Regions from separate parts of the Leclercia sp. W6 genome, predicted to be linked through region 4. Evidence: predicted binding sites of a transcription regulator. Region 4 holds the regulator's gene; each other region holds the start of a gene.
The links. Region 4 encodes sigma-54, which starts transcription at its own class of promoters, with help from an activator protein. Its sites were predicted from a motif close to GTTGGCACANNTTTCGCTNT; they were not measured.
Positions count from the first base shown of each region.

Region 1: a site for sigma-54 is predicted at 2,896-2,915, ahead of norV (anaerobic nitric oxide reductase flavorubredoxin). Genes of this name have one in related genera too.
Region 2: a site for sigma-54 is predicted at 1,935-1,954, ahead of DVA43_RS03385 (branched-chain amino acid ABC transporter substrate-binding protein). Genes of this name have one in related genera too.
Region 3: a site for sigma-54 is predicted at 3,008-3,027, ahead of DVA43_RS11570 (amino acid ABC transporter substrate-binding protein). Genes of this name have one in related genera too.

Region 1 is NZ_CP031104.1:4,754,566-4,760,356, forward strand. Features, by position in the region: gene DVA43_RS24775 (hypothetical protein) at 1-104, opposite strand, end outside; gene norW (NADH:flavorubredoxin reductase NorW) at 269-1,402, opposite strand; gene norV (anaerobic nitric oxide reductase flavorubredoxin) at 1,399-2,847, opposite strand; gene norR (nitric oxide reductase transcriptional regulator NorR) at 3,037-4,551, shown strand; gene gutQ (arabinose-5-phosphate isomerase GutQ) at 4,548-5,513, opposite strand; gene DVA43_RS23450 (DNA-binding transcriptional repressor) at 5,506-5,791, opposite strand, start outside.
Region 2 is NZ_CP031104.1:685,947-691,737, forward strand. Features, by position in the region: gene DVA43_RS03380 (branched-chain amino acid ABC transporter permease LivH) at 1-574, opposite strand, end outside; gene DVA43_RS03385 (branched-chain amino acid ABC transporter substrate-binding protein) at 663-1,784, opposite strand; gene DVA43_RS03390 (YecA family protein) at 2,191-2,859, shown strand; gene tyrP (tyrosine transporter TyrP) at 2,942-4,153, opposite strand; gene DVA43_RS03400 (hypothetical protein) at 4,403-4,744, shown strand; gene DVA43_RS03405 (YecH family metal-binding protein) at 4,812-5,051, shown strand; gene ftnA (non-heme ferritin) at 5,085-5,582, opposite strand; gene yecR (YecR family lipoprotein) at 5,789-5,791, opposite strand, start outside.
Region 3 is NZ_CP031104.1:2,347,729-2,353,519, reverse strand. Features, by position in the region: gene DVA43_RS11585 (amino acid ABC transporter ATP-binding protein) at 1-254, opposite strand, end outside; gene gltK (glutamate/aspartate ABC transporter permease GltK) at 254-928, opposite strand; gene gltJ (glutamate/aspartate ABC transporter permease GltJ) at 928-1,668, opposite strand; gene DVA43_RS11570 (amino acid ABC transporter substrate-binding protein) at 1,827-2,735, opposite strand; gene lnt (apolipoprotein N-acyltransferase) at 3,131-4,669, opposite strand; gene corC (CNNM family magnesium/cobalt transport protein CorC) at 4,675-5,553, opposite strand; gene ybeY (rRNA maturation RNase YbeY) at 5,658-5,791, opposite strand, start outside.
Region 4 is NZ_CP031104.1:4,216,545-4,222,335, reverse strand. Features, by position in the region: gene lptA (lipopolysaccharide ABC transporter substrate-binding protein LptA) at 1-327, shown strand, start outside; gene lptB (LPS export ABC transporter ATP-binding protein) at 334-1,059, shown strand; gene rpoN (RNA polymerase factor sigma-54) at 1,107-2,540, shown strand; gene hpf (ribosome hibernation promoting factor) at 2,563-2,850, shown strand; gene ptsN (PTS IIA-like nitrogen regulatory protein PtsN) at 2,933-3,424, shown strand; gene rapZ (RNase adapter RapZ) at 3,470-4,324, shown strand; gene npr (PTS phosphocarrier protein NPr) at 4,321-4,593, shown strand; gene mtgA (monofunctional biosynthetic peptidoglycan transglycosylase) at 4,590-5,315, opposite strand; gene elbB (isoprenoid biosynthesis glyoxalase ElbB) at 5,312-5,791, opposite strand, start outside.

The DNA of each region.
Region 1 (5,791 bases), 540 kb from region 4:
GCTTCCGGGCTGAGATACAGCCAGCGAAATAGAATATGTTCATGTTGCTTTACCTGTCTGAACCAGGCGGCAAGCCAGTTTATTTCTTGGGTGAAGTTTGCCATTTGTCGTCTCCGGTGAAGGAATACCGCAACAGAGTAGGCCGGAAAAGAGGATTAAAACAGGACGCGGTTTTACAGCTGTTCCGCATTAAAAAAGCCCCGGGCACCGGGGCTGCGAAAGGCAAAGAGTGACAAGCATACAACGAAAAAGAACAAGAGTTTGAGGGTTAAACGGGTAATGCTTTCAGCAGGGCGAAGGCCTCCTTCATCCGATCTTCGCTGACCACAAAGGCGCGCAGATTGCCCTCGTTGTCGGCCCCTTTCGCCACCATCCCCTGGGCTTCGATGGCGATCTGCCAGTTCAAATCCTGGCGCTGGGTTTCGCCTGCCAGGTGCAGCGGCAGTTCCGGCGTTTTGACCTTCACCAGCATCGCAGGCAGTTTCAGTGGCGTACTGGCCCCGAGCAGATTCTTCGCCAGATACATGGCGCTTAACTGGATCGGCTGCAGGAACGGCAGTACCTGACCATTAATTTCGGCGCAGTCACCCAGAGCATAAATATCGGGCCGGGTGGTTTGCAGATAGCTGTCGACCTTCACGCCGCGAGCTGTTTCTGCACCGGCCCGCTGTGCCAGCCCGATCTCCGGGCGCAGGCCGGTGGCGGCAATCACCACATCGACTTCAATGCAGCGATCCCGATCCAGCAGGGCGCAGATCCCGGTATCGGTTTGGGTCAGGCTTTGCAGCTGGGATTTCAGCTGCAAATGCACGCCCATATCGGTCAGCCGGTGTTGTAAGCGACTGCTCACTTCGGCGGGCATCAGCGCTGAGAGAATGCTGGCGGAATGGTCAACCAGAGTGACCTCTTTCCCGGCCCGGCAAAAATCCATCGCCAGTTCGCTGCCGATAAGACCCGCGCCAACAATCATCACCCGTCGGGCGTCACGCAACGTGCTTTCGCAGGCGCGGTACTCCGTCTGGCTGTTGAGGGTCAGCATCAGCTCGCGGCCTGCAACCGGCGGCACAAAGGCCGAGGCTCCGGTTGCCAGCACCAGTTTGTCATAGGACCACTGCTTGTCTTTCCCTTTGACCACGTGGGCTGCGGCGTCGATGTCGGTGACCCAGGTGTAAGGAAACAGGCGCAGGTTAAACTGTTCGGCAAACTCACCCGCCGTCTGGCGGGTGAGGTCGTCGGCCTGCTGACTCTGGCTGATAACGTGGCTCAGGTCTGGCTTGTTGTACTCATCCATACTGTCCGCTGCAATAAGCGTCAGCGGGACGTTCGCATCCTGTTTACGGATATTTTTCACCAGCTGGCGGGCGGCGAAGCCCGAGCCGATGATGACGATACCGTGGCTCATTTTGCCTCCGATGCCAGTTCTTCAAATACATCTTTACCAAGAGAACATTCCGGGCAGAGGAAGTTGTCCGGCACGTCGCTCCACGGGGTACCTGGCGCGACGTCCTGCAGCGGCTCGCCAAGGGTCGGATCGTAGATCCACTGGCAGACGCTGCACTGCATGCAGGGGCCGAGGTCAGCGGTGGACTCTGCGCTGCTGGCGCTCTCCGGCGCTTCTTCAGGGGCTTTCACGCTGGCTTCAGGCAGCGGAGCGAGCGCCCACTGACGGGCAATATCGCGGCCATGCTGACGGCAGACTTCCAGCGCATCGAGATCCGGGCGCCATTTCGCCTTCAGGCTCATCGACATTTCAAAGCCCGCGTCCTGCAAACGGGTGGAGAGACGGTCTACCGCGCCGCCGCTCCAGCCGTGAGAGCCGAAGGCGCTGGCTCGTTTGTTACGGAAGCGCAGGCCGGTCATCTCTTCCACCAGGCCGGCAATTTTCGGCATCATCACGTTGTTCATGGTGGAGGTGCCCACCAGCACGCCTTTTGAGCGGAAGACGTTCGTGAGAATTTCATTTTTATCGCTGCGGGCGACGTTAAAGATCTTCACCGCCACGTTCGGGTCAACTTCATTGATGCCCTGGGCGATGGCGTCGGCCATCATGCGGGTGTTGTTGGACATAGTGTCGTAGAAAATGGTGATGCGGTCTTCCTGATAGTCCGCCGCCCATTTCAGGTACAGCTCGACGATCTGCGTAGGGTTATCACGCCATACCACACCGTGGGAGGTGGCAATCATATCCACCGGCAGGTTAAAGCCGAGGATCTCGGTAATTTTTGGCGTCACCAGACGGCTGAACGGGGTGAGGATGTTGGCGTAGTAGCGCTGGCACTGCTCAAACAGCTCGGCCTGATCCACTTCGTCATTGAACAGACGTTCGTCGCAGTAGTGCTGGCCGAAGGCGTCATTACTGAAGAGCACCGCGTCACCGGTCATGTAGGTCATCATGCTGTCCGGCCAGTGCAGCATCGGGGTTTCCACGAAGATCAGCTGTTTACCGTTGCCGATATCCAGTGAGTCACCGGTTTTCACCACGTTGAAGTTCCACTCCGGATGGTGGTGATGGCCGGTGATGGAGTCGATGGCGTTGGCGGTGCAGTAGATCGGGGTGTCCGGGATGCAGGACATCAGCTCGGTCAGCGCCCCGGCGTGGTCCTCTTCCGCATGGTTGATGATGATGTAGTCGATATCGGCCAGGTCGATTTCACTGCGCAGGTTCTGCACAAATTCGCGGCTGAATTTATGATCCACGGTATCGATCAGGACATTTTTCTCTTCCCGGATGAGATAGCTGTTATAGCTGCTACCGCGCAGCGTTTTGTACTCCGTTCCGTGAAAATCACGTACTTCCCAGTCACGTTGACCAACCCAATGAATATTGTTTTTAACCAGAATAGACATAGCAACCTCAACTTAATACAGCGCAATTAAATGAAAGATGTCATACCTATTGCAGGGTGCGTGCCAACTTTTTAAGTTATTAATTTATAATGATTTTAAAAATAACGGCACTTTAATGGTAGTCAATTTGACTGTGTCTGGTATAGTCAATATGACACTACGTATTGTCAAAATGACAACGAGGCGAGAATGAGTTTTTCTGTAGAGGTGCTGGCGAAAATCGCCATTGAATTGCAGAGCGGCATCGGCCATCAGGATCGCTTTCAGCGGCTGATCTCCACCCTGCGTCACGTGCTGGAGTGCGATGCCTCGGCGCTGCTGCGCTACGAAGGGCGGCAGTTTATCCCGCTGGCCATCGACGGGCTGGCGCAGGATGTGCTGGGGCGGCGCTTTACCCTGGAGGGCCATCCGCGGCTGGAGACCATCGCTCGCGCCGGGGATGTGGTGCGCTTCCCGGCCGACAGCGACCTGCCCGATCCCTACGACGGGTTGATCCCCGGTCAGGAGAGCCTGAAGGTGCACGCCTGTATCGGCCTGCCGCTGTTTGCCGGGCAGAACCTGATTGGCGCGCTGACCCTCGACGGCATGTCGCCGGACCAGTTCGACACCTTCAGCGACGAAGAGCTGAGGCTGATTGCCGCCCTGGCCGCCGGGGCGCTGAATAATGCCCTGCTGATTGAGCAGCTCGAGAGCCAGAACACCCTCTCCACCCGCCCGACGGGATTTGAGCAGGTACAAAGCACCGAGATGATTGGCCTCTCGCCGGGCATGGTGAGCCTGAAAAAAGAGATTGAGATTGTCGCCGCCTCCGACCTGAACGTGCTGATCGAAGGGGAGACCGGCACCGGTAAAGAGCTGGTGGCAAAAGCCATTCATCAGGCCTCTCCCCGGACGGTGAATCCGCTGGTCTATCTCAACTGCGCCGCGCTGCCGGAAAGCGTGGCGGAGAGCGAGCTCTTTGGTCACGTCAAAGGGGCGTTTACCGGGGCCATCAGCAACCGCAGCGGCAAGTTTGAGATGGCCGATAATGGTACGCTGTTCCTGGATGAGATTGGGGAACTGTCGCTGGCATTGCAGGCCAAGCTGCTGCGCGTGTTGCAGTATGGCGATATCCAGCGCGTGGGTGACGACCGCAGCCTGCGGGTCGACGTGCGGGTGCTGGCCGCCACCAACCGCGATCTGCGCGAAGAGGTGTTAGCCGGGAATTTCCGGGCCGATCTGTACCACCGCCTGAGTGTGTTTCCGCTTTCGGTGCCGCCGCTGCGCGAGCGTGGCGAAGATGTGGTGCTGCTGGCGGGTTATTTCTGTGAACAGTGCCGGTTGCGGATGGGGTTATCCCGGGTGGTGCTAAGCCCCGGCGCCCGGGCGCATCTGCTGAGCTACGCCTGGCCGGGCAACGTGCGCGAGCTGGAACATGCCATTCATCGGGCGGTGGTGCTGGCCCGGGCGGCGCGGGCAGGGGATGAAGTGGTGCTCCACGCGCAGCACTTTGCCCTGCATGATGAGAGCACACCCGTGGTGACGCCAGAGACGCCGCGCGTTGAGAATCAGAACCTGCGTGAGGCGACGGAGGCGTTTCAGCGCCAGATGATTGTCCGGGCGCTGGAGCAGAACAGCCGCAACTGGGCGGCGAGCGCGAGGACGCTGGAGACCGACGTCGCCAACCTGCACCGGCTGGCGAAACGTCTGGGTCTTAAGGGTTAGAGAATGCCTGCCTGGTAGAAATCCTGGAGGTTGATGGCACCGCAGAGGCGGCCATGGCTATCCACCACCGGCGCGGCGGTGATTTTGCGCTTCATCAAGAGCTCTTTGGCTTCAATGGCGCGGCTGTCGGCATTCAGCGTCAGGCCACCGGCGGTCATGGCTTTGCTGACGGCAATTTCCAGTTTACCGCCGTCCACCAGCCAGCGGCGCAGGTCGCCGTCGGTGAAGACCCCTTTTACCTGCTGGTCATCATCGCAGACCGCCACCAGCCCCAGCCCGGTACGGCTCAGCTCCAGCATCGCGTCCATCACGCTGGTATTCAGTTTGACCTGCGGGATGGCCTCGTTGGTGCGCATCAGGTGGTGCACCTTATTCAGCAGGCGCGCGCCCAGGGCGCCTGCCGGGTGGGAACGGGCAAAATCTTCTTCATTAAAGCCGCGGGCTTGCATCACCGCCATCGCCAGCGCATCGCCCATCATCAGGGTGTTGACGGTGCTGGAGGTCGGGGCCAGATGCATCGGGCAGGCTTCGCGCTCTACCGAAATATCCAGCGTGGCGTTGGCCGCCAGCGCCAGTGGCGAGCGGGATTTGCCGGTCATCGCCAGCAGCGCGACCGATTTTTCCTGCAAACGCGGGAGGATCAGATCCAGCTCTTTTGCCGAGCCGGAGTAGGAGATAAAGAGCAGCACGTCGCGGCTCTCAATCATCCCCAGGTCGCCGTGCAGGGCTTCAGCCGGATGGACAAAAAAGGCCGGGGTGCCGGTGCTGGCAAGGGTCGCGGCAATCTTTTTGCCGATATGCCCGGATTTACCGATGCCCGAGACGATCACCTTCCCGTCGCAGTGAATAATGGTATTGGCTGCGCGAACAAAATCCTCCCCCAGACGGTCCGGCAGGCGGCTGGCTTCCTGCAGTTCCAGCATCAGGGTCTGGCGACCCGTATTTAACAGAAAATCACTCATCACGCTCTCCGGTTACAATCACGTCGATTCCTTTCTCTTCCAGCGCTTTCTTAAACGCCGGATCGATGCCCGCGTCGGTAATCAGCTTATCGACGCTCTCCAGGCTACAGACAATATTCGGGCTCTTACGGCCAAACTTTGACGAGTCCGCCATCAGGATCACCTCCCGGGCGGCGTTGCACATCGCTTTACTGACGCTGAACACTTCATTGAAGGTGGTGACGCCCGCGTTGAGATCGATGCCGTCGGTGCCCATAAACAGGCGGTCGAAGCTGAAA
Region 2 (5,791 bases), 1.4 Mb from region 4:
TCGACGCCATCTTGCGATCCTGCTGCACGGCGCGACACATCCGCCCTAGACGGGTGTTGCTGATGATCCAGGTCAGCACCAGCATCCCGGTGAACGAGGCGATCAGAATGAAGACTTTGGTGTAGGTGATCTGCACAAAGCCTTCGCCAATGTGAAAGCGAAGCACACCATCGAGCATGGTGGGCACCCCTTGCTGGCGTGGGCCCTGACTAAGCTGAGCGTAGTTTTGCAGGATCAACGACATGCCGATGGCGGAAATCAGCGGGGCTAAACGGGTGGAGTTACGCAGCGGTTTATAGGCGATCCGCTCGATGGTCCAGCCATAGACGCCCGTTACCACGATGGTAAAGACCAGCGTGCCGAGGATCAGCAGCGGAAAAGATTCCAGCCCGAAGAAGGAGAGGAGCGCCAGGCCGATGGCGCAGAGATAGGCGGAGATCATATAGACTTCGCCGTGGGCGAAGTTAATCATGCCGATAATGCCGTAGACCATGGTGTAGCCGATGGCGATCAATCCGTAGACCGACCCCAGTGTTAAGCCATTGATTAGCTGCTGCAGAAAGAAAGTTTCCATCATCGCGCGCTCGTGTTACAGGCCGCAGGTTGCGCTGCGGCCCGATGGTTATAGTGCGTCGGTATGTCGCCATACCGACGTTGAGCGGTTACTGCACTTCCTTATATTTGCCCTTGTCGTCCCACTCGTACACCACGTAGTCGGAGATTTTCAGGTCGCCTTTGCTGTCCCAGGATTTTTTGCCCATCACGGTATCCACCGAATTGGCTTTCAGCCATTCGCTGGCTTTGGCCGGATCGGCCCCGCCCGCAGCTTTAAATGCCGCAGCAATGGCCTGCACAGAGGCGTAGGCGTAGAGGGTATAGCCTTCCGGCTCGAATTTACTGGCGCGGAATTTGTCGATTACCGCTTTGCCTTCCGTGATCAGGCGCGGATCTTTACCGAAGGTCATGTAGATGCCGTTGGTGTACTGCGCGCCCCCGGCAGCGGTGACCATCTCTTCGTTGACGATGCAGTCCCCGGAGAAGAATTTCGCCTGCACGCCCTGCTCACGCATCTGGCGCACCAGCGGGCCCGCTTCCGGATGGCAGCCGCCAAAGAAGACCACGTCTGGCTTCTGGGCGCCGATTTTGGTCACCAGCGCGTTAAAGTCTTTCTCGCCGCGGGACAGCCCTTCATACATCACGTTCTGCACGCCACGTTTCGCCAGCGCCGCTTTGGTAGCATCCGCCAGACCCTGTCCGTAGGTGTCCTTGTCGTGAATAATCGCCACCCGTTTGGCTTTCAGCTTGTCGATAATGAAATCGCTGGCGATCTGGCCCTGCTGATCATCGCGCCCGCACATGCGGAACATGTCGCTCATGCCGCGCTCGGTGATCTGCGGGTTGGTAGAGCCGGGGGTAATGGCCAGCACGCCGGCGTCGTTATAGACCTCAGAGGCAGGCATGGTGGAAGAGGAGCAGAAGTGGCCGACCACGGCTTTGACTTTATCCTGATCCACCAGACGGTTAGCTACCGATACGGCCTGCTTCGGTTCGCAGGCGTCATCGCCCTGCACCAGTTTGATCTTTTCACCATTAATGCCGCCCGCGGCGTTGATATCTTCCGCAGCCTGCGTAGCGCCATGCCAGTACTGATCCCCGTACGTGGCGTTCGGCCCGGTAAAGGGACCCGCCACACCAATCACGATATCAGCCTGGGCGGAAAACGCCGTGACCAGGCAGCCTGCCAGAACAAGAGAAAGAGGACTTCTGATGAATTTCAGCGACATTATGATCTACCTTTTCTGAGTGATTTTTGCACAACCGTGTGTAGTCGAACGCCTGAAGGCGTACCCAATCCAAAATGCATTGCACTAAACGGACGACAAACTGCAGAAACAGGCGAGGGTGTCTGACGCATTTCCTCGACAGAACAACATTAAGCAAAATGGTTGCCAGAACGGGCAGCGTAGGGCCTTGTTTCGACAATTTTCAGTATAGAGCGCCGTTTTACGCCGCCCGGCGGCACGAAGTGAAATTACAGCGGGGATCACATCTCATTAACAACGAAGCACATAAGTTGTGCAGCGGTCACGATTTAAGCGTTTTTGCACCAGCAAAGACCGTGGATCAACAGGGAAGAGAACCGTTTCTGTGTTACCCTGCACACCATTCTATTCTGCAGGAGATCTACCCATGACTGAAGGCCCGTTAAACGAAACCGAAATGGAGTGGCTGGAAGAGACCTTAATGACCTACGGTCATGATGACGAGTCCGTTATGGATGTCTCAGAACTCGACGGTATGCTGACCGCGGTGCTGTCCGGCCCCGTGGTGGTGGAACCAGATCGCTGGCTGGTGGCGGTGTGGGGCGGCGAAAAGAACATTCCGCGCTGGAAGAACGAGCGTGAGATGAACCGCTTCATCGATCTCTGCTTCAAGCATATGAACGATATCGCCGAACGCCTGAGCGACTACCCGGATCAGTTTGAACCGATGTTCGGCATGAACGACGTCGACGGTCAAACCTATACCGTGGTGGAAGAGTGGTGCTTCGGCTATATGCGCGGCGTGGCGCTGACCGACTGGTCATCCCTGCCGGAGTCACTGCGTGCCGATCTGGATTTAATTGCCCTGCACGGTTCTGAAGAGAACTTTGAGCGTCTGGATTCCTTCAGTGAAGAGGCGTTCCAGCAGAGCATCGAGGGCATTCGTCCGGCAGCGCTGCGTCTGTATAACTACTGGATTGCCAACCCGCAAGAGCCGGTTACTCAGCAGCCGGTGATCAACGGCACCAAAGTGGGGCGCAACGATCCCTGTCCGTGCGGCAGCGGCAAGAAATTCAAGAACTGCTGTCTGCATTAACAGCGCCCGGCGGCGCTTCGCTTGCGCGGGCCTTAATATCCGTAGGCCGGGTAAGCGCAGCGCCACCCGGCATCATTGCACGTTATCCCACCTCTGGCAGCAACCCCGCCGTAATCCCGAACTGCACCAGGATTATCGCGATCCCGCAGGCAAAGACCAGACAGAGCGCAGGCTTACCGCCTGGTACCCGGTAGTTCCCTTCTGGATGATGCTTACGGCTTTGCCAGACCAGCAGCGAGGGCAGCAGCAGCGCCAGCACCGCCAGCGCCACGCCCGCGTAACCCAGCGCCATCACAAAACCCCGTGGGTAGAACAGCGCGAAGGCCAGCGGCGGCAGAAAGGTGATCGCCCCGGTCTGGATACGTCCGCTGACCGTGCGGCTGCGCTGGAACAGGTCGGCGAGGTAGTCGAACAGGCCCAGCGCCACCCCCAGGAACGAGGTCGCCAGGGCGAGATCGGCAAACAGATGCACCGCCAGCTCAACGTGCGGCGACGCAACCACTTCGCGTACGGCCTGCAACAGCCCGTTCAGCCCACTATGGTTTGCCAGCATCCCCATGAAGCTCGACGAGTTGATACTGCCGAGGGTGACCAGCTGCCAGAAGATGTATGCCACCAGCGGAATGGCGCTGCCGGTGATAAAGATCCAGCGCAGCTTGCGCACGTTGCCATTCATATAGCTGACAATGCTCGGCACGCTGCCGTGGAAACCAAACGAGGTAAAAATGACCGGGATAGCCGAAAGTGCCAGCCCTTTCTCCAGCGGCAGCGTCAGTAAGTTGATCTTATGAATGTGCGGGGCCAGCAGGGCCAGCATCACCACCAGGAAGACTATTTTTGCCGAGAACAGGAGGCGGTTGAACAGATCCACCAGCGACGTGCCCACGCAGACCACGCCCCCACCAATCAGGGTAAATAAGAGCACCCCGGTGGCGGGGGAGATATCAGCGTTGAACCCGTCATTGACGCTGGAGGCGATCAACTCCCCGGCGCCGCTGATGTAGGCTGCCGTCAGGGCATACATCAGGAACATCATGCTAAAGCCTGTGATCCACTGGCCAAATCGCCCCAGATAACGCCCGGCCAGCGATCCCAGCCCGGTATCGGCAGGAACGTGTTGATACACTTCGAGCAGCAACAGGGCGGTGTAACACATCAGTGCCCACAGTACGCCCAGTAACACCAGCGTAACGCCAAAACCGACACCTGCCGCCGCCAGCGGCATCGCCAGCATCCCGGCGCCAATCGTCGTTCCGGCGACGATAAAAATACTACCCAGCGTTCTGTTCTTCACGTTTTCCTCTAAAACCTTACGGCACAACGACAAAATCTGCGGCGCAGAGTAAGGGAAAAGGACGGGCTCGTCAAACCGGCGTTACAACCGCTGTAATGGAATATTTACGCTATCTAACTTAAGCGTCGCTCTGGTCATATGCCCGTAAAAATGAGGAGGTTTGCCTACTTCATAAGAGCAATGTTTTCGCTCGATAATCAGGCGTAACGTAAACGTTTCTTATAAATATTCAAAAAAAGTGAGACGGCGATGGCGGTCAGTAATCCCTTCTGTGCGAAATGGAGTCGTTCAGGCAATTTATTGTGTCACGGGCACTGGATAATCAGCTGGCAGGGCCATGCGCTAACCTTACCGGAGGCGAGGCAGGAAAAGGATATGGGGACCTGGGCCATCTATTCGATCATCGATCCCGAAGATGAGACCTTTGCCCAGGGGTTGCAGGAAGATGAGTGGATTATTGAAAACGTCGAATGGTTGACCGATCTCTTTTTCGACCACGGCATTCCGCTGGAGACCGCCAGCTATCGCCAGTTTTATCAGGCGGTCAATAAACAGGACTGGCGCTGCACCAGCTGTGCGGGTTGCATGTAAACCTGCGCCAGCGCAAAACGTTGCGGGGAGGAAAGGGTTAGGCTGCGCCTTTTCTTCTGGAGGGTTTATGGCATCCATTCATGGGCATGAAGTGCTGACGATGATGATCGAGTCCGGTGAGCAATACAGCGAAGAGAGTCTGATTGCTGCGATTACGGCGCGTTTTGGTGACGAGGCGCGTTTTCATACCTGTTCAGCCGCGGACATGACGGCGGCGGAGCTGGTGACATTTCTGGCGGCGCGCGGTAAATTCATTCCGCAGGCGTCGGGTTTTTCAACTCATGAAAGTAAAATCTGCCGCCATTAAAAATTTGCGGCGCCAGATGGCGCCGCATGAATATTAATTTTGGGCATCGAGCGTCGACAGCTCTTTATCAATAAAGTACAACCCTTCACCCGATTTTCCGGCCAGTGAAAGTTTATCGAGAACCGATTTAAACAGCTTCTCTTCTTCATGCTGTTCTGCCACATACCATTGCAGGAAATTAAAGGTAGGATAATCCTGGCTGGTCATTGCTGCGTGTACCAGTTCATTAATTTTTTGCGTGATCAGCTGTTCATGCTCGTAGGTAGCGCGGAACAGTTCATCTAATGAGGCATATTCTGCAAACGGCGATGCCACCGGGTTGATGCGCGGCAGGCTGCCAGTATCCGTAAGATAATCAAAGAGACGCTGCATGTGTGTCATCTCTTCCTGGGCGTGACGACGCATAAACGCCGCCGCGCCTTCAAAACTGTGATAGCTACACCAGGCACTCATCTGTTGATAGAGCAGGGAGGAGTAAAGCTCCAGATTCATTTGCTCATTGAGCTTGTCGATCATTTCACTTTTAAGCATGGTGTGGCTCCGTTTTATTATTAACTGGTCAACGTGAGCGTCACTATAATTTGTTATTTATTTATTTGCAAAAAGTAAAATAAATATTTAAGCGATCATAATGCGAATGGGAATAAAACGCATTGCGCGTAGCTTAAATATATTAATGAGAATTATTCTGTTTCGTGTTCAGAATATTATTGCCAGCAGAAGCGCTGGCAACGAAATTA
Region 3 (5,791 bases), 1.9 Mb from region 4:
TGCTGGAACACCATCCCGACGTTGGAACGCAGCTTCGCCAGATTGGTCTTCTTGTCATTCACCTTGGTGCCGTTGACGATGATCTCGCCCTGCTGCACCGGCTCAAGACCGTTCACGGTTTTGATCAGCGTGGATTTACCCGAGCCGGACGGCCCGCACACCACTACCACTTCGCCCTTTTTCACTTCCGTGGAGCAGTCGGTCAGCACCTGAAAGTGCCCATACCATTTAGAAACATTTTTCAGGGAAATCATTACACTGTCCTTTTCTTCAGCCAGCTGACCAACAGCGACGCGCTTAAACTAATTGCAAAATAGACCGCACCTGCGAACAGGATCATCTCAACCTGGGTACCATCGCGCTCGCCGATGGTGGAGGCGGTACGGAAGAAGTCTGCCAGGCTCAATACATAGACCAGCGAGGTATCCTGGAACAGCACGATGCCCTGGGTGAGCAACAGCGGAACCATGGCGCGGAACGCCTGCGGCAGAATGATGAGCTTCATCGACTGCCAGTGGGTCATGCCTAAGGCCAGGGCGGCGCTGGACTGCCCGCGGGAGATACTCTGGATCCCGGCACGAATAATTTCTGAATAGTAGGCCGCCTCAAACATGGAGAAAGCCACCATCGCGGAGATCAAACGGATATCGGATTTCGGCGACAGGCCTAAAACGTTCTGCAGGAACCCAGGAACGATCAGATAGAACCACAGCAGCACCATCACCAGCGGGATAGAACGGAAAACGTTCACGTAAGCGGTCGCAAACCAGGCCACTGGCTTAAAGCTCGATAGGCGCATTACTGCCAGCAGGGTGCCCCAGACAATCCCGACAATCACCGCCGTCAGGGTGATCTTCAGTGTGATGATCAGGCCATCGATCAGGTAGGGCAGGGAGGGAACAATAGAGCTCCAGTCAAATTCGTACATTATTTGCCCCCCAGGTTGCCCGGCAGGCGAACTTTACGTTCAACCAGGTTCATCACCAGCATAATCACAGCATTAATCAATACGTAGGCCAGGGTAATGGCGGTGAAGGATTCCCACGCATGGGCGGAATAATCCAGCAGTTTGCCCGCCTGCGCGGCCATATCCACCAGACCGATGGTGGAGGCGATGGCCGAGTTTTTCACCAGGTTCATCATCTCCGAGGTCATCGGCGGCACAATCACGCGATAGGCGTTTGGCAGCAGGACGTAGCGGTAAGCCTGCGGTAGGGTCAGACCCATCGCCAGCGCCGCATTTTTTTGTCCACGTGGCAGAGACTGGATCGCTGCACGCACCTGCTCGCAGACGCGGGCGGCGGTGAACAGACCCAGACAGAGCATCGAGGAGACAAAGAACTGCACGTTTGGATCCAGTTCAGATTTGAACCACATGCCGATATCTTCCGGCAGCAGTTCCGGGATGACCAGATACCAGGTAAAGAACTGCACGATTAACGGAACGTTACGGAACAGTTCGACGTAGCAGGTGCCAATGGAAGAGAGAAAACGGTTAGGCACGGTACGCAAAATACCGAACAACGAGCCGACAAGAAACGCAATAATCCAGGCGGTGATCGACAGCGCGACCGTGACCTGAAAACCGCTCCACAGCCAGCCAAGATAGGTGGTGTTGCCGAACGGGGCTTGCTGCAGGAAAATGCCCCAGTTCCAGTCAATTGACATAGTAAACTCCAGAAAAAAAAGGGTAGCAGCGCTACCCTCGAAGATTGGTGAGAAGCTTTAATATTCGCGCTGAGTGGGGAACGACCACTCAGCGTTTAGTCTGTCCGCGCTTCCCGACAATCGAGAGGGCAGGAGAACCCGCCCCTTAGTGGTTCTAATTAGTTAAGTGCCTTGTCATTCGGTTCTTTAAACAGTGCTTTCATGTCGTCAGACAGCTCAAAGTTCATGTTCAGATTTTTTGGTGGGATTGGGTTTTTAAACCACTTATCGAACCATTTCTCTGCTTCACCGGAGGTCTGAACCTGAGCGATGGTATCGTCGACCAGTTTCTTAAATTCAGCGTCGTCTTTACGCATCATGCAGCCGTAGGCCTCTTTGGATTGCGCGGTGCCGACGATTTCCCAGTTATCCGGTTTCTTCGCTTTAGCACGCTCGCCCGCCAGCAGAGCATCATCCATCATAAACGCGACGGCGCGACCGCTTTCCAGAGTACGGAAAGAGTCACCGTGGTCTTTGGCGCTGATGATACGCATGTCCATTTTCTTCTCTTCATTCAGCTTATGCAGCAGAACTTCAGAGGTCGTCCCGGAGGTCACAACCACCGCTTTGCCTTTCAGATCGGCGAAGTCTTTAATATCGCCGCCTTTTTTGGTCAGCAGACGGGTACCGACGACGAAGATGGTGTCGGAGAAGGCAGCCTGTTTCTGACGCTCAAGGTTGTTGGTGGTGGAGCCACACTCAAAATCAAAGGTGCCGTTTTGCAGCAGTGGAATACGGTTTTGTGAAGTGATTGGGATCAGCTTCACTTCCAGATCCGGTTTGTTGAGCTTTTTCTTCACCGCGTCGACGATCGCATTGGAGTAAGCCTGTGAGTAGCCCACGACTTTTTGCGTGTTGTCGTAGTATGAGAACGGAACAGACGATTCACGGTGGCCGACCACAATCACGCCGTTTTTCGCGATTTTTTCCAGGGTACCGCCTGCTGCCGGAGCAGCATCTTCAGCGTGTACGACGCCTGCGGACAATCCCATCACCAGCATTGCTGTGGCCAGTTTACGTAATTGCATATCCAACTCCTTTATTATCAGCGCCAGAGACGCATTGATATTCGGTGTGATGTTGTTATAGCTCGCGCGATACGAGTGCAGTGTTATACCTGTTTGTTAACATTTAGTTTGGCTTAATGTAAAGATTTTGCTGCGTTAATGTTTATTTTTGCGAAGCGCGCCGCACCATTCAGAGGCATAAATCTTCCGTTGCACCGTTTCGGTGCTACTGATGAGCTACGCTGGTGCGACCGGGTTGCACAGTAAGCCAAATCGCGTTTACGTAAATAGATAAAGCAATAGCCGTGCCAGAATTGTGTCGCAGTGAGAATTGCCGGGTAGCGGCTTCGCCTTACCCGGCCTACAAGATCGTAGGCCCGGCAAGCGTAGCGCCGCCGGGCAAAGAGGGGAGGGAACTACTTGCGGCGCTGGCGCAGACTCATCAGCACGGCGCCAAAACCGAACAGTGCGGTGAGGATCCACAGCGGCCAGTTGCCGGTGCGGGCATAAGGGGTCAGCCCGGTCGTCGGCGTGACTTTTGCGGTCAGCACGTCGCGGGTGAATTGCGGCAGCATAGCCTGAATTTCACCCTGCGGACCAATCACGGCGGTAATGCCGTTGTTGGTGCTGCGCAGCAGAGGGCGCGCCAGCTCCAGGGAGCGCATCCGCGCCATCTGGAAATGTTGCCACGGACCGATCGACTTACCGAACCAGGCATCGTTGGAGATGGTCAGCAGATAGTCGGTGTCCGGACGGAAATTATCCCGCACCTGCTCACCGAGAATAATCTCGTAGCAAATGGCGGCGGTCAGCAGGAAGCCGTGGGCGCTCAGCTGAGGCTGAACGTACGGGCCCCGGCTAAACGAAGACATCGGCAGATCGAAGAACGGCGCCAGCGGGCGCAGTATCGACTCCAGCGGCACAAACTCACCAAACGGCACCAGGTGATTCTTGTTGTAGCGGTTCGCCGACTCATAGCTGTACGGATTGTCTTTTCCCAGCGTGATAATGGTGTTGTAAGTGTCGTAACGGTTCTGCTTGTTCAGCCGCGCGTCAACGATACCGGTGATCAGCGTGGAGTTTCGCGCCCGCAGCAGATCGTCCATCATGGTCAGAAAACGTTGCTGGTTGATCTCCAGATCCGGGATTGCCGACTCGGGCCAGATAATCAGCTGGGATTTGCCCATCTCTTTCTGGGTGGCATCCAGATAAATTTTCAGGGTGTTGATCAACTGACCTTCATCCCATTTCAGCGACTGGGGAATATTACCCTGCACCATCGATACCTGGGTGGCGCGTTCCGGCTCAAGGGTGAACCACTGGATATAACGCAGCGGGAAAGGCAGGGCAAAGAGGACCAGAGCGACTGCCAGCGCTCGCCCGTTGCGCTGCACCAGCGCCAACACCAGCAGGCCGCTGACCACCATCAGCAGGAAGTTGATCGCCTCGACGCCCATCACCGGCGCCAGCCCCTTCAGCGGACCATCTATCTGGCTATAGCCGAACTGCAGCCACGGAAAGCCGGTCAGCACCCAGCCGCGCAGGAACTCGGTAATTTGCCAGACCACCGGGGCGGCAATCGCCACCCGCAACCAGCTGGTTTTAGGCCACAGGCGCGACAAAATACCGGCAAACAGACCGGTATAGAGCGAGAGGTAGGCCGCCAGCAGCACCACGAGGAAAACATTCACCGGGCCTGGCATGCCGCCAAACTGGGCAATACTGACGTAAACCCAGTTAATACCGGAGCCAAACAGGCCCAGCCCCCAGAAATAGCCAATCGCCGCCGCCTGAACAGGGCGTCGGTTAAGGGTCAGCCCCTGGAGTCCCATCAGGGAGACGAGGGCCGCTGGCCAGAAGTCATAAGGGGAAAAAGCCAGCGTACCGCTGGCTCCGAAGATCAGCGCCAGCAGCAGACGCGTGCGCTGGCGTTCAAGCAAGGGGGCAAATGCCATTTAAATCAATCATCCAGTGTGGGTTGCGGAGCATCGTCCGGCATTCTGACATGAACCTGAATAATACGTCGACTGTCGGCCATCGCCACCTTGAACTGATAGCCGTCAATTTCCACGGTTTCGCCACGCGCCGGCAGGTGACCAAAGGCCTGCATCACCAGCCCACCTATGGTATCCACCTCTTCATCGCTGAAATGCGTGCCGAAGGTGTCATTGAAATCTTCGATAGGGGCGAGCGCACGCACGGTCCAGGTGTGGCGGCTCAACTGACGGAAGTCGATATCCTCTTCTTCGTCATATTCATCTTCAATTTCGCCGACAATCAGCTCAAGAATATCTTCGATGGTGACCAGGCCCGAAACACCGCCAAATTCATCGATAACAATCGCCATGTGGTAGCGCTGAGAGCGGAACTCTTTCAGCATGCGGTCTACCCGCTTACTTTCCGGAACAACCACCGCCGGACGTAACACTTTTTCCATGCTGAAGGCTTCGGCATCGCTGCGCATAAACGGCAGCAGATCCTTGGCCATCAAAATTCCTTCGATGTGGTCTTTGTCTTCGCTAATCACCGGGAAACGTGAGTGAGCGGATTCGATAATGACATCGAGGCACTCATCCAGGGTCTGGTTGCGTTTCAGGGTAATCATCTGCGAACGGGGGATCATGATATCGCGAACGCGCTGGTCGGCGATGTCCATTACCCCTTCAAGCATCTCGCGCGTATCTTCATCGATAAGCTCGTTCTGCCCGGAGTCACGGATAAGCTCCAGAAGGTCATCACGGTTTTTAGGTTCACCGTGGAACAGCTGGCTCAGAAGGAGGGAGAAAAATCCTTTTTTGCTGTTTGGTGTGTCGCTACTGTGTGAATTGTCGTCGCTCATGGCGTTTGTTAAGGGTTCTCATGTTGGTCTGTTGACTGCCGTCGCGGACTTTTGTCATACGCAACGGCACATTATGCCAGTAAGGCGCAAACGCGCCCTACAGACTACTCTTTCTCGGCAATGTACGGATCCTCATAGCCCAGAGCAAGCATTATCTCTGTCTCAAGGGATTCCATCTCTTCCGCTTCGTCATCTTCAATGTGGTCGTAGCCCAGCAGATGCAGGCTGCCGTGCACCA
Region 4 (5,791 bases):
CCTGGCGGTGAGGACGGGAAAGAGATTATCGATGGCTACGGCAACCCGGCCACCTTCTATCAGATGCAGGATAACGGCAAGCCGGTAAAAGGCCACGCTTCCCAGATGCACTACGAGCTGGCGAAAGATTTCGTTGTTCTTACTGGTAATGCGTACCTGGAGCAGCTCGACAGCAACATCAAGGGCGACAAAATCACCTACCTGGTCAAAGAGCAGAAAATGCAGGCCTTCAGCGAGAAAGGCAAACGCGTGACCACCGTACTGGTTCCATCGCAGCTGCAGGACAAAAATAGCAATCAGGCCCCGGCACAGAAAAAGAGTAACTAATTCGTTATGGCAACATTAACTGCAAAGAATCTCGCCAAAGCCTATAAGGGCCGCCGCGTCGTGGAAGATGTCAGTTTGACCGTCAACTCCGGCGAGATTGTCGGCCTGTTGGGTCCTAACGGTGCAGGTAAAACCACCACCTTTTATATGGTGGTGGGCATTGTTCCGCGCGACGCGGGTAACATCATTATTGATGAAGAAGATATCAGCCTGCTGCCCCTGCACGCCCGTGCGCGCCGCGGGATCGGTTATCTGCCGCAGGAAGCATCCATTTTCCGTCGCCTGAGCGTTTTCGATAACCTGATGGCGGTGCTGCAGATCCGCGATGATCTGACCGCCGAACAGCGTCAGGATCGCGCCAACGAGCTGATGGAAGAGTTCCATATCGAACACCTGCGCGACAGCATGGGCCAGGCGCTCTCCGGTGGTGAACGTCGCCGTGTGGAAATTGCCCGCGCGCTGGCGGCTAATCCGAAATTTATTCTGCTCGATGAACCGTTTGCGGGCGTTGACCCCATTTCGGTTATCGATATCAAACGTATTATTGAGCATCTGCGCGACAGTGGCCTCGGGGTTCTCATCACCGACCACAACGTACGTGAGACGCTGGCGGTGTGTGAGCGTGCCTATATCGTCAGCCAGGGCCACCTCATCGCCCACGGTACCCCGCAGCAGATCCTCGAAGACGATCATGTTAAGCGCGTGTATCTTGGGGAAGACTTCAGACTCTGATAGGGTAGAAGTTAAGACTCGCGTAAACGGAGAAAAATGCTCTGAACATGAAGCAAGGTTTGCAATTAAGGCTCAGCCAACAGCTGGCAATGACGCCGCAGTTACAACAGGCTATTCGTCTGTTGCAACTGTCGACGCTGGAACTGCAGCAGGAGCTCCAGCAAGCGCTGGAAAGTAACCCCCTGCTCGAGCAAACCGATCTTCACGATGAGGTAGAAACGCAACAAAGCCAGGATAACGAGACCCTCGACACGGTTGATGCCCTTGAGCAAAAAGAGATGCCTGACGAGCTCCCTCTCGATGCCAGCTGGGATGAGATCTACACCGCCGGCACGCCATCCGGTACACGCGCAGACTACCAGGATGACGAGTTGCCGGTCTATCAGGGCGAGACCACCCAGTCACTGCAGGATTATCTGATGTGGCAGGTAGAGCTGACACCGTTCTCCGATACCGATCGCGCCATCGCCACCTCCATTGTAGATGCCGTGGATGAGACCGGCTATCTGACCGTGTCGCTGGACGATATTCTGGAGAGCATAGGCGATGACGAGATTGAGCTCGAAGAGGTCGAAGCGGTCCTGAAGCGCGTTCAGCGCTTTGACCCGATTGGCGTCGCCGCGAGAGATCTCCGTGACTGCTTGCTCATTCAGCTTTCGCAGTTTGTTAAAGAGACCCCGTGGCTGGAAGAGGCCCGGCTTATCATCAGCGAACATCTGGATCTGCTTGCCAACCACGATTTCCGCTCACTGATGCGCGTCACGCGGCTGAAAGAGGAGATCCTGAAAGAGGCGGTCAACCTGATTCAGTCTCTGGATCCGCGCCCGGGGCAGTCTATCCAGACCAGCGAGCCGGAGTATGTCATTCCCGATGTGCTGGTGCGCAAGCATAACGGTCTGTGGACCGTCGAGCTGAATTCCGACAGCATTCCCCGCCTGCAAATCAATCAGCAATACGCCTCAATGTGCACCAGCTCGCGCAACGACTCGGATAACCAGTTTATCCGCAGTAATCTGCAGGAAGCCCGCTGGCTGATCAAAAGCCTTGAGAGCCGCAATGATACACTGCTGCGCGTCAGCCGCTGCATCGTCGAGCAGCAGCAGGCGTTTTTTGAGCAGGGTGAAGAGTTTATGAAACCGATGGTGCTGGCGGATATCGCCCAGGCCGTCGAGATGCATGAGTCGACCATTTCTCGCGTGACGACGCAGAAGTATCTGCACAGCCCGCGTGGTATTTTTGAGCTTAAGTATTTTTTCTCCAGCCATGTCAACACCGAAGGCGGCGGCGAAGCCTCGTCGACAGCCATCCGGGCGCTGGTGAAAAAATTGATCGCCGCGGAAAACCCCGCGAAACCGCTGAGTGACAGTAAGTTGACCACCATGCTGTCCGAACAAGGTATCATGGTGGCACGCCGCACTGTTGCGAAGTATCGAGAGTCTTTATCCATTCCGCCGTCAAACCAGCGTAAACAACTGGTCTGACACAACCGATAAGGAAGACACTATGCAGCTCAACATCACAGGACACAATGTCGAAATCACTGAATCCCTGCGTGAATTTGTGAATACCAAGTTCGCTAAGCTCGAGCAGTATTTCGAGAGGATCAACCAGGTCTATGTTGTGTTAAAAGTGGAAAAAGTGACTCATATCTCGGATGCTACCTTGCACGTCAACGGGGGCGAAATCCATGCCAGTGCGGAAGGGCAGGACATGTACGCGGCTATCGACGGCTTGATTGACAAGCTGGCACGACAGCTAAACAAACATAAAGACAAACTGAAACAACACTAATTGTCCGGGCAGTTAACGGGTGCAGGATGGCCTGTTGTGAAACACAACGGGCCCTTTGTACAGTTAGCGCTTAGGTGAAATTATGATGAATAACGATTCCACTCTACAACTGAGCAGTGTCCTTAATCAGGAATGTACCCGCAGTGCCGTTCACTGCCAGAGCAAAAAACGTGCGCTGGAGATCATCAGTGAACTGGCCGCAAAACAGCTGAGCCTGGCGCCACAAGTGGTCTTTGAAGCGATCCTCACCCGCGAAAAAATGGGCAGTACCGGCATCGGTAACGGCATCGCCATTCCACATGGCAAACTGGAAGAGGATACTCTGCGCGCTGTAGGGGTGTTTGTTCAACTGGAAACACCTATCGCCTTCGATGCCATTGATAACCAGCCGGTCGATTTGCTGTTTGCCCTGCTGGTGCCAGCCGACCAGACCAAAACGCATCTGCATACGCTCTCGCTGGTGGCTAAACGTCTGGCGGATAAAACCATCTGTCGTCGTTTACGCGCGGCGCAGAGCGACGAAGAGCTTTATCAAATTATTACAGAAACGGAAGGCAATCAGGATGAGGCGTAATCGGGTGATGGCTTTAACATCTGTGGTCCTGAGGAGAAACGGTACATGGTGCTGATGATCGTCAGCGGGCGTTCGGGCTCCGGGAAATCGGTCGCCCTGCGCGCGCTGGAAGATATGGGCTTTTACTGCGTGGATAACCTGCCGGTGGTGCTTCTGCCCGAGCTGGCCCGTTCGCTGGCGGATCGGCAGATCTCTGCGGCAGTCAGCATCGACGTGCGTAACATGCCTGAATCGCCGGAGATCTTTGAGCAGGCGATGAGTAATCTGCCAGAGGCCTTTTCACCTCAGCTGCTGTTCCTTGATGCCGACCGCAATACGTTGATTCGTCGCTACAGTGACACCCGCCGTTTGCATCCGCTCTCCAGTAAAAATCTGTCGCTGGAAAGTGCCATTGACCAGGAGAGCGATCTGCTGGAGCCGCTGCGCTCGCGCGCCGATCTGATCGTTGATACCTCAGAGATGTCGGTCCATGAGCTGGCGGAGATGCTGCGCACCCGTCTGCTGGGTAAACGCGAACGCGAGCTGACGATGGTCTTTGAATCGTTCGGCTTTAAGCACGGGATTCCTATTGATGCGGACTACGTGTTTGACGTGCGCTTCTTACCGAACCCGCACTGGGATCCGAAGCTGCGTCCGATGACCGGCCTGGATAAGCCGGTCGCAGCCTTCCTTGACAGACATACGGAAGTGCATAACTTTATCTATCAGACGCGCAGCTATCTTGAACTCTGGTTGCCGATGCTGGAGACAAACAATCGCAGCTACCTGACGGTGGCGATTGGCTGTACCGGGGGCAAACACCGTTCGGTCTATATTGCTGAGCAACTGGCTGACTATTTCCGCTCGCGCGGTAAAAACGTGCAGTCCCGTCATCGTACGCTGGAAAAACGTAAAACATGACCGTAAAGCAGACCGTTGAAATCACCAACAAGCTGGGCATGCATGCCCGCCCGGCGATGAAGTTATTTGAACTGATGCAGGGATTTGACGCGGAAGTTCTGCTGCGTAACGACGAAGGCACCGAAGCCGAAGCCAACAGCGTCATCGCTCTGCTGATGCTGGATTCGGCAAAGGGCCGTCAGATTGAAATTGAAGCCACTGGCCCGCAGGAAGTGGAGGCGCTGGCAGCAGTCATTGCGCTGTTCAACGCCGGATTTGATGAGGATTAATGCAGCTTATTGGCCTGCATAAATCCTTCCCCACCGAGCTGGCGCATCTGGCGCAGGATCCACGCCTGACGGCTACGTACATAGCCTGATGGCGCACTGGCCTTAAAGCGAATCGGGTTCGGTAACACAGCCGCCAGCAGCGCGGCCTCCGACGCTGTCAGACGGCTTGCTGGTTTGTTGAAATAGCGCCGTGCCGCGGCTTCTACCCCAAATATCCCTTCGCCAAATTCCGCGATATTGAGGTATACCGTCAGGATCCGTTTCTTACTCCACACCGTTTCGATCCCCAGCGTCAGCCCGGCTTCAAAGCCCTTTCTCACCCAGCTGCGACCGTCCCATAAAAACAGGTTCTTCGCCGTCTGCTGAGAAAGCGTGGATGCCCCGCGGATACGGCTCTCGTTGCGCTCGTTATGCGCTAGCGCCTTCTCGATCGCCCCGACGTCAAACCCCCAGTGCTGAGGGAATTTTTGATCTTCGGCGGCAATCACGGCGAGCCCCATCCAGGGGGAGATCTCATCCATACTCACCCAGTCAGAGTGTGCAAAGTAGCTGAAATTACCGCTCAGCCAGTTGCTCACCTGACGTTCAACCATCACCGCTGAAAATGGCACCGGCAGAAAGCTGAACAGGGCGATACCCCCACCCCAGAAAACCGCCATTATCAACAGAATGCGAATGACGATCCGTCTTAACCAACCCGCTTTCGGACGTCTTAACTTCATGCAGCGAGTACCAGTACGCGGGTGACCAGCTTCTCAATGCCCGTCGCCGCTTCCGCAATCGTTTGTGCCAGCATGTAAGCGGGTGTGGTGACGATCCTGTTCTCTTCGTCGACCACAATATCATCCACCGGACAGGGGATATGCTCACCGCCCATATCCTCGATAGCCTCAGCGGTATCAATATCCGTGCCGATGGTCAGGCGCAGCGGCATATCAAAAATGGCTGGCAGCATCGCAGGGGCGATACAGATAAAGCCCAACGGTTTACCAGCTTCATGCATCTGCAGCGCCAGCGCTTTTAAATCACTGTCTACCCGGCAACCACTTCCCTGGGCGGCAAAATCGCTCAGGTTTTTTGCCGCGCCAAAACCGCCCGGCACAATCAGCGCGTCCAGCTCGGTGGCCCGGGCCTCGCTGAGCGGACGAACCTGTCCACGGGCGATCCGCGCGGCCTCAATCAGGACGTTACGGCTTTC